Regions from separate parts of the Microlunatus soli genome, predicted to be linked through region 2. Evidence: predicted binding sites of a transcription regulator. Region 2 holds the regulator's gene; the other holds the start of a gene.
The links. Region 2 encodes LexA, which represses DNA repair genes until DNA is damaged. Its sites were predicted from a motif close to TCGAACANNTGTTCGA; they were not measured.

Region 1: ruvC (crossover junction endodeoxyribonuclease RuvC) is a predicted target of LexA. The motif match lies at 2,979-2,994, and genes of this name have one in related genera.

Annotation. Positions count from the first base shown of each region.
Region 1 covers NZ_LT629772.1:6,481,584-6,489,690, reverse strand. The annotation lists gene BLU38_RS29675 (Stf0 family sulfotransferase) at 28-765, opposite strand; gene argG (argininosuccinate synthase) at 866-2,290, shown strand; gene BLU38_RS29665 (hypothetical protein) at 2,483-2,833, shown strand; gene ruvC (crossover junction endodeoxyribonuclease RuvC) at 3,020-3,607, shown strand; gene ruvA (Holliday junction branch migration protein RuvA) at 3,604-4,221, shown strand; gene ruvB (Holliday junction branch migration DNA helicase RuvB) at 4,318-5,388, shown strand; gene yajC (preprotein translocase subunit YajC) at 5,731-6,465, shown strand; gene secD (protein translocase subunit SecD) at 6,490-8,107, shown strand, end outside.
Region 2 covers NZ_LT629772.1:5,820,462-5,828,568, reverse strand. The annotation lists gene BLU38_RS26705 (vitamin B12-dependent ribonucleotide reductase) at 1-2,218, opposite strand, end outside; gene nrdR (transcriptional regulator NrdR) at 2,448-3,035, opposite strand; gene BLU38_RS26695 (VOC family protein) at 3,392-3,727, shown strand; gene BLU38_RS26690 (hypothetical protein) at 3,843-4,274, opposite strand; gene lexA (transcriptional repressor LexA) at 4,595-5,473, shown strand; gene BLU38_RS26680 (glycerophosphodiester phosphodiesterase) at 5,503-6,198, opposite strand; gene BLU38_RS26675 (DeoR/GlpR family DNA-binding transcription regulator) at 6,547-7,359, shown strand; gene BLU38_RS26670 (elongation factor G) at 7,602-8,107, shown strand, end outside.

The DNA of each region.
Region 1 (8,107 bases), 660 kb from region 2:
TGGTCCGATGGTGGTCCGGGCTCGGCCTCAGGCCCGGTGGCTACCGAAGCGTTCGACCCAGTCGCTGTTGACGCGATCGGCCTGTTTGCGGTGCCCGACGACGAGCTCCCGGCCGGCCGGAAGCTGCAGGCCGAGATGATCGAGGACGCCGTGCGCGGTGTCGACCGGATCGGCCGACAACTCCTCGTAGGTCACCCGGTGGGGGACCACGCCCTGGGCGGTGAACCAGTCGGCCCAGGCCTCCTCGAACTGCTCGATCGCGGTGACCAGCCGACCGATCAGCTGCTCGTCGTAGTGCGGTGCGACACCGCCGGGCCGGACAGCCTCGTGCGGATGCCAGAAGTGGGTCTGCAGCGCCTTCGCCCAGGACACCGCCTGGGCCACCACGTCGCCTCGCCGGAGGTGGACGAACCGCAGTCGGCCGAACCGGCTGCTCAACAGCTCCAGCTCCGAGTCGGCCGGCGGCGAGTCGGCGGCCAGGTCGCTGATCAGTTCCGGCAGCGACTCGGCCATGATCCGGGCGGCGAAGACGCCGTTCGGCGTCGTACCGGCGGCCGTCGCGGCACGCAGGTAGGTCCGATCGATCCGTCCGTCCCGCGGTCGGTCGATCTGCCAGGTCTCGGCGTAGTCGTGCAGACCGCGGCGGTTGAAGTACGAGGCGGGATGCCCGGCGACCCCGGACGAGGTCAGCAGGCCGCAGAGCAGAGTGCTGCCGGTCCGCGGCGTCGCGCAGATCAGGTAGCCGTCGGTGCCGGGTCGGGTCACGATCGGCGACGCTAACCAAGTCCGGCCGCTCGGCCCAAGCGAATTACCGCCCGCTACCGCCGATGTGCATAATCATTCGCGATGCTGCATAATGATGCGCATGTCCAAGGTGCTGAACTCTATCCCGGTCAACGAGCGCGTAGGTATCGCCTTCTCCGGCGGCCTCGACACGTCTGTGGCGGTCGCGTGGATGCGCGACAAGGGCGCGATTCCGTGCACCTACACCGCCGATCTGGGGCAGTACGACGAACCCGACATCGCGTCCGTACCCGGCCGGGCCGGACAGTACGGCGCCGAGCTCTCCCGGCTGGTGGACTGCAAGAAGCCGCTGGTGGAGGAGGGACTGGCCGCGATCGCCTGCGGCGCCTTCCACATCCGCAGCGGCGCCCGCGTCTACTTCAACACCACCCCGCTCGGTCGCGCCGTGACCGGGACGCTGCTGGTCCGGGCGATGCAGGCCGACCAGGTCTCGATCTGGGGTGACGGTTCGACCTTCAAGGGCAACGACATCGAACGGTTCTACCGCTACGGGCTGCTGGCCAACCCGGGCTTAAGGATCTACAAGCCGTGGCTGGACGCCGAGTTCGTCTCCGAGCTCGGCGGCCGCAAGGAGATGTCGGAGTGGCTGGTCGCTCACGATCTGCCGTACCGGGACAGCACCGAGAAGGCCTATTCCACCGATGCCAACATCCTCGGTGCCACCCACGAGGCCAAGACGCTGGAGCACCTCGACACCTCGATGGAGATCGTGGAGCCGATCATGGGTGTGGCGTACTGGGACGAAGCGGTGCAGATCCCGACCGAGGACGTGGAGATCACCTTCGAGGCCGGCCGGCCGGTGGCGATCAACGGCAAGACCTACGCCGACGTCGTCGATCTGTTCGACGAGGCCAACGCGATCGGTGGCCGGCACGGATTGGGAATGTCGGACCAGATCGAGAACCGGATCATCGAGGCCAAGTCCCGCGGCATCTACGAGGCACCGGGGATGGGGCTGCTGCACATCGCCTACGAGCGGCTGCTGAATGCGATCCACAACGAGGACACCGTTGCCGCTTACCACAATGACGGCCGCAAGCTCGGCCGGCTGCTCTACGAGGGCCGCTGGTTCGATCCGCAGTCGCTGATGATCCGGGAAGGGCTGCTGCGCTGGGTCGCCTCGGCGGTCACCGGCTCGGTGGTGCTGCGGCTGCGGCGCGGTGAGGACTACACGATCGTCGACACCCGGGAGTCCTCCACCGGCAGTCGCTTCTCCTACCATCCGGACAAGCTGTCGATGGAACGTACCGAGGACGCCGCCTTCGGCCCGGTCGACCGGATCGGTCAGCTGACGATGCGCAATCTGGACATCGCCGATACCAGGACCAAGCTCGAACTGTACGCCGGGCTCGGCGCGCTGCCGCAGCGCGAGTCCGAGCTGGTCGGTGCCCTCGAACCGGGTGGTGCCGACAGGATCACCGCCAACCCGGCCGCCGGCGAGGAAGACGCCCTGGACCGCGCCGCGATCGACTCCGGCGTCGACTGATCACTCAGGCGACTGGGCCTCGCACTGGTTCCGCATGGCGGTAGGTCTGGGCAGCCGGGGCCGCCGTGCGCTGCTCGGCAGGGAACAAACTGCCCGATAGCCGTCCTCGATCGCTGATCATGCGCATTCGGCCCGCCGGCACCCGGCCAGGGCTACCGTCGGATCAGTATTCGTATTGGATCGGGGGAAACTATGCGATTCACATTCAGGACCGGCGTCGCCACCGCGTTCGCAACGGCGGCACTCCTCGGCGGAGGGATCAGCACCGCCTACGGAGGCGAGATCAACGGCAACGGCCAGCCGCCGGGCGGTGAGGGTCTGGGAGCTGCCCACGCCCATTCGATCTGTGCCTACTCCGGGCTGGAGGACGGTGAAGGTGCGGGCTTCCCCGGTCCCGGCAATGCACCGCCGCAGAACTGGGGACACAGCAAGGGAGCGTTCGGCGCCACGCCCGCCGAGCGCAAGGCCTCCGGCTTCCAGCCCGGTGATTCCTGCAACGGGCACACCGGATTCCTGGTCAACCCGCCACCGGGCGAGCCGTAAAGCCGACTCGATGAGGGCCCCGCTCGGCAGCACGTCGAGTGGGGCCCTCAGTCGTGCGCACAGGATCCGGATACCCGGCGCCGGCTGCGTCGTCGGCGACACGCCCGCTGCCCAGCGCGGCGCGGATGCGTACCTGAGATAGGGTCCGAACGTCTGTTCGGATCGTCTGTTCCAGGGAGGTGTGCCGTGCGGGTGCTCGGGATCGATCCCGGCCTGACCCGATGCGGGTTCGGCGTCGTCGACGGCACGCTCGGTCGCAATCCGGAGCTGGTCGCGGTGGACGTCGTCCGCACCGACACCGGGACCGACACCGCCTATCGGCTGCTGCGGCTGGAGCGGGCGTTCGACGAGTGGATCACCCAACATCAGCCCGATGTCGTCGCCGTTGAGCGGGTGTTCGCCCAGCACAACGTGCAGACCGTGATGGGCACCGCGCAGGCCGCGGGAGTGGCGATGCTGGTCGCGGCCCGGCACGGGCTTCCGGTCGCGTTGCATACACCGAGTGAGGTGAAGGCGGCGATCACCGGCTCCGGTCGGGCCGACAAGGCCCAGGTCGGTGCGATGGTGACCCGGGTGCTGCGTTTGGCGGCGACGCCGAAGCCGGCCGACGCCGCGGATGCGCTGGCGCTGGCGATCTGTCACGTCTGGCGCGGCGCGGCCAGTGATCGTCTGGTGCGCGCCGAACAGGCCGCCACCGAACAAGCAGCACGCCAACGCCGTGCGTACGCGTTGGCCCGCCGACGAACTCCTTCCGTACCAGGACATGAGGCATGATCGCTCAACTCTCCGGCACCGTCATCCAGCTCGCCGCCACCTCGGCGGTGATCGATGTGAACGGAGTCGGCATCAAGACGCTGTGCGGCCCGAACACCACCGCCGACCTGCGGGCCGGGCAGCCCGCGACCCTGGCCACCTCGCTGGTGGTCCGGGAGGACTCGCTGACCCTGTACGGCTTCGGCACCGGTGAGGAGCGCGACTTCTTCGAGTTGCTGATGAGCGCCTCCGGCGTCGGGCCGAAGCTGGCCCAGGCAGCGCTGGCCGTGCTGGCCCCGGACGAGCTGCGGAAGGCGATCGCCACCGAGGACCTGGTCGCGCTGACCAGGGTCCCCGGCGTCGGCCGGAAGGGTGCCCAACGGATCGTGATCGAGTTGAAGGACAAGGTGAACGCGATCGTCGCCGATCACCCGACCGATGCCGCCGCAGGACCGGAACCGGGCAACGACGAGGAGTGGCGGGATCAGGTCAGCCAGGGTCTGCAGGGCCTCGGCTGGTCGGCCAAGGACGCCGACGCCGCGTGTACGCGGGTCGAACACCTCGCCGCCGACGACCCGACGATCAGCATCGCCGAACTGATGCGGGCCGCGCTCCGGACCCTGGCCAAGGCCTGATCGATCGCTGCAGGTCGATCTTCGGCCCGACCGATGGTGGTCGCGCGGTGGGGGTCAGGCGGATGGTCGGCGGGATCGGGAATGATGGGGGACACCATGGCTGAACGCGACGAGTGGCCCGACGACGGCGGCACCGACCTGGTCGATCCGCATCCCGACCCGGACGAGTCGGCCGCGGAATCGGCGCTGCGACCGACCACGCTGGCCGAGTTCGACGGCCAACCCCGGGTCAGTGACCAACTCGGCCTGGTGCTGGAGGCGGCCCGGGCCCGCAATGCGGTGCCCGACCACGTACTGCTGTCCGGCCCGCCCGGGCTCGGCAAGACGACCTTGGCCGGCATCATCGCCGCCGAGATGGGTGCACCGTTGCGGATCTCCAGCGGCCCGGCGATCCAGCACGCCGGAGATCTGGCTGCGATCCTGTCCGGCCTGACCGAGGGCGAGGTGTTCTTCCTCGACGAGATCCATCGGATGTCCCGGCCCGCCGAGGAGATGCTCTATCTGGCAATGGAGGACTTCCGGGTCGACGTCGTCGTGGGCAAGGGACCGGGCGCGACGGCGATCCCACTGGACATCCCGCAGTTCACGCTGGTCGGGGCGACCACTCGGGCCGGGATGCTGCCCGGGCCGCTCCGGGACCGGTTCGGCTTCAACGCCCAGCTCGACTTCTACGACGCCGAAGCGCTGGAACGGATCGTGGCCCGGTCCGGCACGTTGATCGGCGCCGACCTGGACCCGTCCGGCGCCGTCGAGATCGCCAGCCGATCCCGGGGCACGCCGCGGATCGCCAACCGGCTGCTGCGCCGGGTTCGGGACTACGCGCTGGTCCGGGCCGACGGCCGGATCACCGAGGCGGTCGCCCGCGCCGCGCTCGATCTGTACGAGGTGGACACGCTCGGGCTGGACCGGCTGGACCGCGGCGTGTTGGACGCGATCTGCCGCAAATTCGGCGGCGGTCCGGTCGGACTGAGCACGCTGGCGATCGCGGTCGGTGAGGAGACCGAGACCGTCGAGGAGGTCGCCGAGCCGTTCCTGGTCCGGCTCGGTTTCCTGATGCGTACCCCGCGCGGACGGGTGGCGACCGCGGCCGGCTGGCGGCATCTCGGGCTCACCCCGCCGCGGCAGCAGACCACCACCACCGCCGAGGAACCAGACCTGTTCAGCTGAGCAGCGTTGCCGGTGCCGGTCGGATGGTGTCCCGTGCTGGGAAATCGTCCCTTGGGGATCTGCGCGGCCGGGGTCATATGGTGCCTGGTGTTGCCATATCGCCCCGGGAGGGTGCGCGGCGAGGGTCATATGGCGACTTGTGTTGCGATATCGCCCCTGGCGAATCGGTCCTCGGGCGGCGTCGGTGCGGCGCTGTCGGGGTTTGTCGTGGACACTGGGTAGAGTACGGCGGTCGGAGCAGTCGGGCCGGGCCGCGTAGTCGACCCGCCCACACGACTGAAACGACCGCCCGACGGCAACCTCAGCGGCGTCCCGACGCCGACGATTGGACGTGAATCCGAAGTGCAGAGTTACACATCGATCATCTTGATCGTCGTGATGATCATTGCGTTCTATTTCCTGATCATCCGGCCGCAGCGGAAGCGGACGCAGCAGCAGCAGGAGATGGTGCGCAAGCTGGAGCCGGGTGCTCGAGTGGTCACCACGACCGGGATCTACGCCACGATCGTGGCGATGGGCGACAAGCAGGTCGTACTGGAGACCTCGCCGGGCGCGCGGATCACGATGCTGAAGCAGGCCGTCGGTCGGGTCGTCGGCGATGAGGAAGAGGACGCCGAGCTGAGCTCCTACCGTGCCTCCGACGGCCCTGGTGCAGGATCGCAGTTGGGCGCTGCCGCAGCCGGCGGCGCGGCCGGGACCGGTGCTGCCGCGGGAACCGGCGAGCAGGACGGTTCGGGCGATCAGGCAGGGTCGGCCAGTGGCCTGGCCGGCGGCGCGCCGATCCACGAGTACGCCCCGGGGGACCAGGGATATTCCGCAGCGGATCAGCAGGGGGCTGGTCCCGATTTCAGTTCACCGACCGAGGAACCGACCCAGCACCAGACGGCGCCGTGGCCCCCGCAGGGCAGCAGCGAACCGTCCGGGTCCTATTCTTCGGGATCGTCGTTGGGTGAGTCTTCGCTGAACGCCTACGACGACCAGGTCCGGTCTCGGGAGGACGCCGAAAACGGCGGCCAGCCGGATACGCCAGCAGGCGAGTCGGAGACGCCGAACGGCGACGACCAGAAGCAAGCCTGAGGACCGACACCCCGAGGACCGATTGTGGCATCAAAGGTCGGCCATCCACTGCGTACGCTGGTGGCCTTCTTCATCGTGATCGCAGCCCTGTACGGGTTGATGGCGGTCACCAAGAACTGGACCCCGAGACTCGGGCTTGACCTGAGCGGGGGCACGACGATCACCCTGACCGCCCGGAACACCACCGGGAAGGGGTCGGTGTCGGCCACCAGCCTGGAACAGGCCCGGACGATCATCGAGCAGCGGGTGAACGGCCTGGGCGTCGGCGAGAGTGAGGTCACCACCGCCGGCGGCAACCAGATCATCGTCAGCGCCCCGAACGTGCAGCGCGACGAGCTGATCCAACAGGTCGGCCAGACCGCTGAGCTGAGGTTCCGCTCGGTCTACGACGAGCAGCAGACCACGCCGCAGCCGAAGGCGTCGGACTCGCCGTCGGCCGGCGACCCGTCCAGCTCTCCGTCGGCCAAGGCCTCGGCCGGATCGTCGGCCGACGCCGGATCGAGCGCGTCCAGCAAGCCGAGTGCGTCCGCCACGGCCAAGCCGAAGGGCAACGGACGCCCGGCACCGGCGCTGCCGACCGAGCCGCCGGTGCCGCCGAAGCCGCGGCCGTCGGCCGAGGGCAAGGGCACCGCTCCGGACAAGGCGATCGACTGGCAGCCGTCGCAGAAGGACAAGACCGACTTCGCCGCGTTCACCTGCCCGCGGGACGACAAGTACTATCCCGACGTCTCCGACCAGCCGCTGTTCGCCTGTAACGACGCCGGCACCGTGAAATACCTGCTCGGCCCGATGCTGATCGCCGGCACCGACGTGACCGATGCCAGCGCGACCACCGGTGGCCAGGGCACGGCCGGCGGCTGGCAGGTCAACCTGAGCTTCAACTCCAAGGGCAGCAAGCAGTTCGAGGCCGCCACCCGCGAGCTGGCCAAGCGCAGCCAACCGGAGAACGCCTTCGCCGTCGTCCTGGACGGCGACGTGGTGTCCTCGGCGTCGGTCTCCTACGCCATCGCCGGTGGCAGCGCGATGATCAGCGGTCAGGGCATCAATCAGGACAGCGCGCGCCAGTTGGCCAACGTGCTGCAGTACGGTTCGCTGCCGCTGGCCTTCGAGATCTCCAGCGTCGACACGGTGTCACCGACCCTGGGCGGTGAGCAGTTGCAGGCCGGGCTGATCGCCGGTGCGGTCGGCATGGCCCTGGTGATCTTGTTCTGTCTGCTCTACTACCGCGGTTTGGCGGTCGTCGTGGTCGCCTCGTTGGCGGTGGCGTTCGCCAGCACGTACGCGGCGATGGTGCTGTTGGGCGCATCGGTCGGGTTCGCGCTCAGTCTGGCCGGTATCGCCGGCGCGATCGTGGCGATCGGTATCACCGCGGACAGCTTCATCATCTACTTCGCGCGAATACGCGACGAGGTCGGTGAGGGGCGGACCATCCGGGCCGCCGTCGAGACCGGCTGGCGTCGGGCTCGGCAGACGGTGCTGGTCGCCGACGGGGTGTCGCTGTTGTCGGCGCTGATCCTGTTCATGCTGGCGATCGGTTCGGTGCGTGGCTTCGCGTTCACGCTCGGCCTGACCACGCTGATCGACGTGATGGTGATGTTCTTCTTCACCAAGCCGCTGGTGACCCTGCTCAGCCGGACGAAGT
Region 2 (8,107 bases):
GGATCGGGCGGTACTCCACCCGCACCTCCTCGGACTTGGCGTCGGCGGACTGGGTGTCGCCGGCCTTGTCCGATCCCTTGGACTTGGCGTCGCTCAACGGCTGACCGACCTTGCAGTTGTCCCGGTAGACCGCGAGCGCCTTGAGGCCGAGCTTCCAGCCCTCCAGGTAGACCTCACCGATCTCTTCGACCGTTGCGCTCTCCGGCAGGTTGACGGTCTTGGAGATCGCGCCGGACAGGAACGGCTGGGTGGCCGCCATCATCCGCACGTGGCCCATCGGCTTGATGGCCCGCTGCCCCATCGCGCAGTCGAACACCTCGTAGTGCTCCGGCTTCAGGCCCGGAGCGTCGATCACGTGACCGTGCTCGGCGATGTACTCCACGATCGCTTCGCTGGTCTCGGTGGTGTAGCCGAGGTTCTTCAACGCCCGCGGGATGGTCTGGTTGACGATCTGCATCGAACCGCCGCCGACCAGCTTCTTGAACTTGACCAGGGAGAAGTCCGGCTCGATGCCGGTGGTGTCGCAGTCCATCATGAAGCCGATGGTGCCGGTCGGTGCCAGCAGCGAGGCCTGGGCGTTGCGGAAGCCGTTGCTCTCACCGAGCTTGACGACCTGGTCCCATTCCTTGGCGGCCAGCTTGTGGATGTCGCCGTCGAAGCCGCCCAGCGTTCGCAGCTCATCGTTGGCGGCCTGATGCTTGCGCATCACCCGCTTGTGGGCGTCGGCGTTGCGGGCGTAACCGGCATACGGTCCGACCACGGCAGCCAACTCGGCGGACCGCCGGTAGGCAACGCCGGTCATCAGCGAGGTGATGGCACCGGCGACGGCGCGGCCACCTTCTGAGTCGTAGCCGTGGCCGGTCGCCATCAGCAGTGCGCCGAGGTTGGCGTACCCGATGCCCAGCTGACGGTAGTCCTTGGTGGTCTTGGTGATCGCCTCGGTCGGGAAGTCGGCGAAAGTGATCGAGATGTCCATCGCGGTGATGATCAACTCGACGGCCTTGGTGAACAGCGGCGCGTCGAAGGTGTCGTCGTCCTTCAGGAACTTGAGCAGGTTGAGGCTGGCCAGGTTGCAGGAGCTGTTGTCCAGGCTCATGTACTCCGAGCACGGGTTGGACGCGGTGATCCGGCCGGTCTCGGGGTTGGTGTGCCAATCGTTGATGGTGCCGTCGTACTGGATGCCCGGGTCGGCGCACTCCCACGCCGCCTGGGCGATCTTGCCGAAGAGCTCCTTGGCGTCGACGGACTCGATCACCTCACCGGTGTGCCGCGCACGCAGCCCGAAGTCGGTGCCGTCCTCGACGGCCCGCATGAACTCGTCGGTGACCCGGACCGAGTTGTTCGCGTTCTGGTACTGCACCGAGGCGATGTCCTTGCCGCCGAGGTCCATGTCGAAACCGGCGTCGCGCAGCGCGCGGATCTTGTCCTCCTCGCGCGCCTTGGTCTCGACGAACTCCTCGATGTCGGGATGATCGACATCCAGCACCACCATCTTGGCCGCCCGACGGGTTGCGCCACCGGACTTGATGGTCCCGGCCGAAGCATCCGCGCCACGCATGAACGACACCGGCCCCGACGCCGTGCCGCCCGAGCTGAGCAGTTCCTTGGAGGACCGGATCCGGGACAGGTTCAGGCCCGCGCCCGAACCGCCCTTGAAGATGAAGCCCTCTTCCTTGTACCAGTTGAGGATCGAGTCCATCGAGTCGTCGACGCTCAGGATGAAACAGGCGCTGACCTGCTGCGGCGCGTTGGTACCGACGTTGAACCAGACCGGCGAGTTGAAGCTGAAGAACTGGTGCAGCAGCATCCAGGTCAGTTCGTGCTCGAAGATGTCGGCGTCGGCGCCGGTGGCGAAGTATCCGTTCTCCTCGCCGGACCTGCGATAGGTCTTCACGACCCGATCGATCAGCTGCTTGAGGCTGCGCTCACGGACGTCGGTGCCCACGGCACCACGGAAGTACTTCGTGGTGACGATGGTGGACGCGTTCACGCTCCAGAAGTCGGGGAACTCCGCACCCTTCTGCTCGAAGACCGTCTCACCCGTCTTCCAGTTGGTCTGGACGACGTCACGCGGCTCCCAGCTCACCTCGTCGTACGGATGCACGCCCTCAGTGGTGAAGACGCGGCCGATGGTCAGTCCCCGGCCGGCGCCGGGGACCTTCTCGGCGGCCTTCTTCTGCCGGCTGGACTGCTGGTCCGAGCGGGTCGTTTCGGACATAGGTGACTGCCTCTCTCTCCAGCAGATGCCGAGATGTCGGGTCCGGCCTGCTGATCGTGGAACTGCTGATGCTGAACGTCGTGCTGTATCGGTCTTGCCACTGCTGCTGTTGCGATGTGGTGAGGTACTACCGGTACCCGGGCCCGAGCTCGGTCATCGGGCAGCGGGGGGTCAGACCGGGACGGACCCACGCACCCTTCCCCAAGTGCGCGGAGGCCCGTCCCGGAGTTCAGGGGGACCGCTGGTTGCCCGATCCGGCGGCGCGTTTGCTCACCGCGGATCGGCGACCGGTGCGGCTGCGCGCGGCAACGGGCTTGGCGACGCGGCCGGCGGTGGCCAGCTCCGGGATCAACGGTTCGATCCCGGGCGGATCCTGCTCGATCCGCAGCGTCGCGATCTCGGCCTCGAAGTCGTCCACCGACGCGAACTGGCGGTAGACGCTGGCGAACCGCAGGTACGCCACCTGGTCGAGCTTGCGCAACGGCCCCAAGATCGCCACCCCCACCTCGTCGGCGGGCACCTCCGGCTTGCCGGACGCCCGCAGCGCCTCCTCGACCTCCTGGCCGAGCTTGGCCAGCTGGTCCTCATTCACCGGCCGGCCCTTGCAAGCCTTGCGTACGCCACTGACAACCTTGTCGCGATTGAAGGGTTCGACAACGCCCGACCGCTTCACCACCGCGAGCAGCATCTGCTCGATCGTGGTGAACCGGCTCTCGCACTCCGGGCACTGCCGACGGCGGCGGATGCTGCCGCCGTCCTCGGCGACCCTGGAGTCCAGCACCCGGGTATCGGTGTGCCGGCAGTACGGGCAATGCACGACGTCCTTCTCTCTGCTCCGGCCTCGTCCTGGGGACAACTCTGGGGACGACTTGTGGGCGACCATGTGGATCGGATGTGGACGATGTGTGGATAGCGAACACAAATTGTGGACGAAACACACGTCTGTAACTACTAGATATGGATACTACGTCCGCCGGGGTGAGCAGTCAACCGTCACCGCCGGCCGCGCGTGGCGTGTCGGAGGGGACCGTCCGGGCAGCCTCGATGAGCCCTCAGTGAGGGCGGACCGACCAGCCCAGCCGCCCAGCCGAGCAGCTCTGGCGCATGGGGTGGCCGCCGCCATAGGCTGTCCGGCAGCCGCGAGGGCGATCGACCCCGACCAGGAGGTGTGCCGTGGCGAACGGGCTCTTCGCCGGGATCCCGGTCCGGGACTTTCGGGCTGCCCTGGCGTGGTACGTGCGGCTGCTGGGTGCCGAGCCGTCGTTCTACCCCAACGACATCGAGGCCGTCTGGCAGCTGGCGGAGAACCAGTTCGTCTACATCGTCCAGCAGCCGGAGCGCGCCGGTGGCGCGGTCAACATGATCTGGGCCGATGACCTGGCCGACCGGGTGGCAGCGCTGGCCGCCCGCGGACTGGAACCGACAGAGATCGAGCGACTTGACGGAGTCAGTAAGTACGTCTACCGGGACCCGGACGGCAACGAGACGGGACTCGGCGGCACGACCTGATCCGAACCCGGACGGACGGCCTGCGCTGCGGCGCGGGACGGCCCGGTGTCACAAAACACGGCGACACCTGCCGAGCAGCCGGGACGACCGGGTGGCGGAGCGCTGACGGTCGTGATCAGCGACCGGCGACGGCCGAATGGCCCGCCGGCGTGTAATCGGGTGAGGTCACCGTCAGTGCGGTCGCCGTGATGACGGTGACCGCGGCTGCCATCAGCATCGCACCGGTGATCATCACCACCGCGATCCCTCGGTTGGTCAGCCGCCAGCTCGCGGTCGCCGCCTGACGCACCGAACGCACTCCGGCCGCCGCAACACGCTCGTCGCGGCATGCCGTGGCCGTTGCCTGCCGGCCGTCGACGGGGACCGAACGGCCGGGAACCAGCCGGGGTGCAGCGACGCCGGTCGTCGAGCGGCCCACCGGCGCGGCACCTCGGCCGCTACCCCGGCTGCGCCGCGGCCGACGGACCCGGATCGGAGCTGCGGTTCGGGTTGCCCGATCCTTGTCGCCGTGCGCCGACGAGACCGCCTCGATCGTTGCTGCACTCATCTTCGACTCCCCTGTAACTCGATTCGAGCCAAGTGACTGACTCGCACGTCTCTCGAACGGATGTTCGATCGAACGCCTGTGTGATTTGTAGTCGATCCGCGGGTCATTCGCAAGACCATTCGTACATTCGTTCTCATTCGTTACCTCGTCGGCCGTACGCTGCTGCGATCCGACGAACAACAGCACATCAGGCACCTCTGACAGTTCTCCTCGACCGCTTCGCCGAGACGCCCCGGATCCCCCGGATCCGAGCGCGACACGCCGACACGCCGCTCGAACAATTGTTTGATTCCCGCCTCAGTTTTCCCTACGGTGAGCACATGGCCGATTCGAAGAAGAGCTCCAGCCGCACTGGGGGACGCGGTACTACCTCCACCGCCGGGAAGCAAGGCAAGCGGGGCCGGCCGCGCAATTCAGACGTCGAGGCGCAGATCGCGCAGGCCCGTCGTCGTTCGGCGGAGGTCTCGGAGCGGGCGTCGGTGACCCCGCTGCCCGACGGCCCGCCGGATGCGAGCGGTCTGACACCGCGGCAACGACGCGTCCTCGAGGTGATCAAGGACGCGGTGGAGAATCGCGGCTACCCGCCGAGCATCCGCGAGCTCGGCGACGAGGTCGGATTGGCCAGCTCCTCCAGCGTCGCCCACCAGCTGAAGGTCCTTGAGCAGAAGGGATTCCTCCGCCGCGACCCGAACCGGCCGCGGGCGATGGAGGTGATCCTGCCGCAGGACTTCACCGGCACCTCCGACGGTGTCTCCGCTGTCCGCCCGCTTCCCCACCGGGTATCGGCGACCAGCGACGAGACCGGCATCGACGACGCGTTCCCGGCGCCGGTGCACGTACCGGTGCTCGGTCGGATCGCAGCCGGCGGGCCGATCCTGGCCGAGGAGCGCTATGAGGATGTCTTCGCGCTACCCAAGCAGGTGGTCGGCGAGGGTGATCTGTTCCTGCTGGAGGTCCGCGGCGATTCGATGATCGACGCAGCGATCTGTGATGGCGACTGGGTCGTCGTCCGTAAGGAACAGACTGCGGAGAACGGCGACATCGTGGCCGCGCTGCTCGACGACGAGGCAACAGTCAAGACGTTCCGCCGGGCCGACGGTCACGTCTGGCTGATGCCACACAACGAGGCCTACGACCCGATCGACGGCGACGCCGCCTCGATCCTCGGCAAGGTTGTCGCGGTGCTGCGGCGGGTCTGAGCCTGATCAGTCAGGCTGGGCGCGATCTGTCAGGCGGGAGCGGCCAGCGCGTTGTCCAGCCATTCCCGCGCCTCTCCCGGCGCATCGGCAGTGATCATGTCGACGCCGAGCTCGACGGCGAGCGCGGCGTCGTCGGCGTTGCGCACCGGCCAGCCCGCAACCTGGATGTCCTCATCATGCAGACGGTCCACCACTGCCGGCGTCAATCCCTTCCACCCCGACATCACCGCCGAGGCGCCGACGTCGTGGGCGCTGACCCGCAACGCGTCGTCATAGGAATTGGCGATCACCCCGCGCGGGATCTGCGGCAGCAACTGTTGCAACTCGGCCAGGATCGGCACCTGGAAGCTGGTCAGCAGGCATCGTTGTTGATCATCGGGATATTCGGCGAGCACCTCGGCCACCAGCGCCGGTGCGGTCGGCGCCTTGACCTCGATCTGGAGATCGGACTGGGTCAGCTCCAACACCTCCGGCAACGTCAGCAGGCGTTGCCCCCGCGGCAGTCGCAGGCGCTGCAGATCGCACCACGCGGTCGTACTCACTCGCGGCGCCGGACTCGCCCCCAGCACGCGGGCAAGATCATCGTCGTGACTGATCACCGGCACCCCGTCGGCACTGAGCCGGACGTCGAACTCGATCTCGTCGACGCCCAGTTGCTCCGCGGTCACCAGGCTGAGGGCAGTGTTCTCCGGGGCGTGCGCCATCGCACCGCGGTGACCCGTCACCCGGATCCCGCGCGGACCACCCGGAACCGCTGCGGTCCCGGTTGCGCGCCGACCTGCATTAACAGTCACGGGTCCAATCTTCACACACCACGCAAAATCGTTGGTGGACCGACACAGGCTGCACCAAGGTCCCTTCGATGTCGCGAATCATCCGGTCCCAGCCAGTGTTTTCCCTAGCCATCGCGATGATGGAAGCTCTCGGAGGCGAGCCCGACAGACCACGAGGCGACGACGACGCGACGCCGAAGACCCACGCGTTCGGCACCGTTCATCTAGACTTCATATGTTATTTGTGCGCCGCATGATGTGATCTTCTTCGGCGTCCATCACAGGAGGGTTCACACAACGATGACGCAGACCCGCGACGCGCGGCTGGCGGCGATCGTCGATCATCTGGTCGAGGTCGGTTCGGAGGCGGCCAAGCAACTCGCCGCCCGCTTCGACGTCTCGGTGATGACTGTTCATCGTGACCTGGACGAACTCGAGCAACGCGGTCTGGTCCGCAAGTTCCACGGCGGCGCCAGCGTCACCCGGACCGGAAGCTACGAGATCGCCGCCGCGATCCGTCGGCGGTTGGCCGTCGCGCAGAAACAGACGTTGGCCAACGCAGCCGCCGAGTCCGTCCGCGACGGCCAGACAGTGATGATCGACGACTCCTCGACCGCTTCGGCGATGGTCGATCCGCTGATCCGCTCCGCGATGACCATCCAGGTGATCACCAACTACCTGCCGTCGCTGATCGCGCTCTCCCGCTCGACCCGAGTAGTGGCCCAAGCGATCGGTGGTGAGTACGACCGCAGCCACGAGTCCTATCTCGGAGTCGGCGCCGTGGACGCCGTGCACGCCTTACGTCCCGACACGGTCTTCGTCTCCTCGACCACTGCGGATGCGGCCGGCATCTATCACCAGGAAGAGCGGATCGTCACGCTCAAGCAGGAGATGCTGCGCTCGGCCCGGCGCCGCGTGCTGCTGTTGGACGAGACCAAGATCGGCGCATCCTCGCTCTACCGGGTCTGCGGCTGGGAGATGATCGACGAACTGATCACCACCGACGCAGCCCCGGCGGAGGTGTTGGCCGAGATCGATCCGCGGGTGAAGGTCACGGTTGTCGCCCTCGGCGCCGCCTCGTCGGAAGAATCTCCGGCGGGTGCGGGACACTAGTGTCCCCCGCGCCGACCGGTACCCCCTACCAGGGCACAACGGGGCCGACGACCAGCAGGTCGCGCCGCCGGGACCGCCTGACCGGCTTTCGGTAAATGGGCTGACACCGCCCGCTGAGACTGCATAGGCTTGTCCCGACGGCAACAGGCCCCAGGACCAGGATCAGGAGGAGCTGACGATGCGAGCGACGTACGCGGTTCTTCGTCTTCCCTCTCCGTTCCCTCCTGGTCCAAGGATTTCGCGTGCCGTCCACTCGCTTTCTCAATCTGGGCATCCTCGCCCACGTCGACGCCGGTAAGACCACCCTCACCGAGCAGTTGCTCTATCTCGGTGGAGCGATCGACGAGCTCGGCTCGGTCGATACCGGCACCACCCGCTCCGACAGTCTCGCCCTGGAGCGTGAACGCGGCATCACGATCAAGTCCGCTGTCGTCTCGTTCCCGCTGGACGATCGGCTGATCAACGTCGTCGACACCCCGGGCCACCCGGACTTCATTGCCGAGGTCGAGCGGGTGCTCGGCATCCTCGACGGGGCGATCCTGGTGCTCTCGGCCGTCGAGGGAGTCCAGCCGCAGACGCGCATCATCATGCGTGCTCTGCAGCGACTGCAGGTGCCGACGCTGCTCTTCGTCAACAAGATCGACCGGTCGGGAGCCGACCTCGATCGGGTGATCGCCGAGATCCGCACCCGATTGACACCCGATGTCCTGGCCATGGGCCGGGTGCTGCGCGCCGGGTCCCGGGCCTC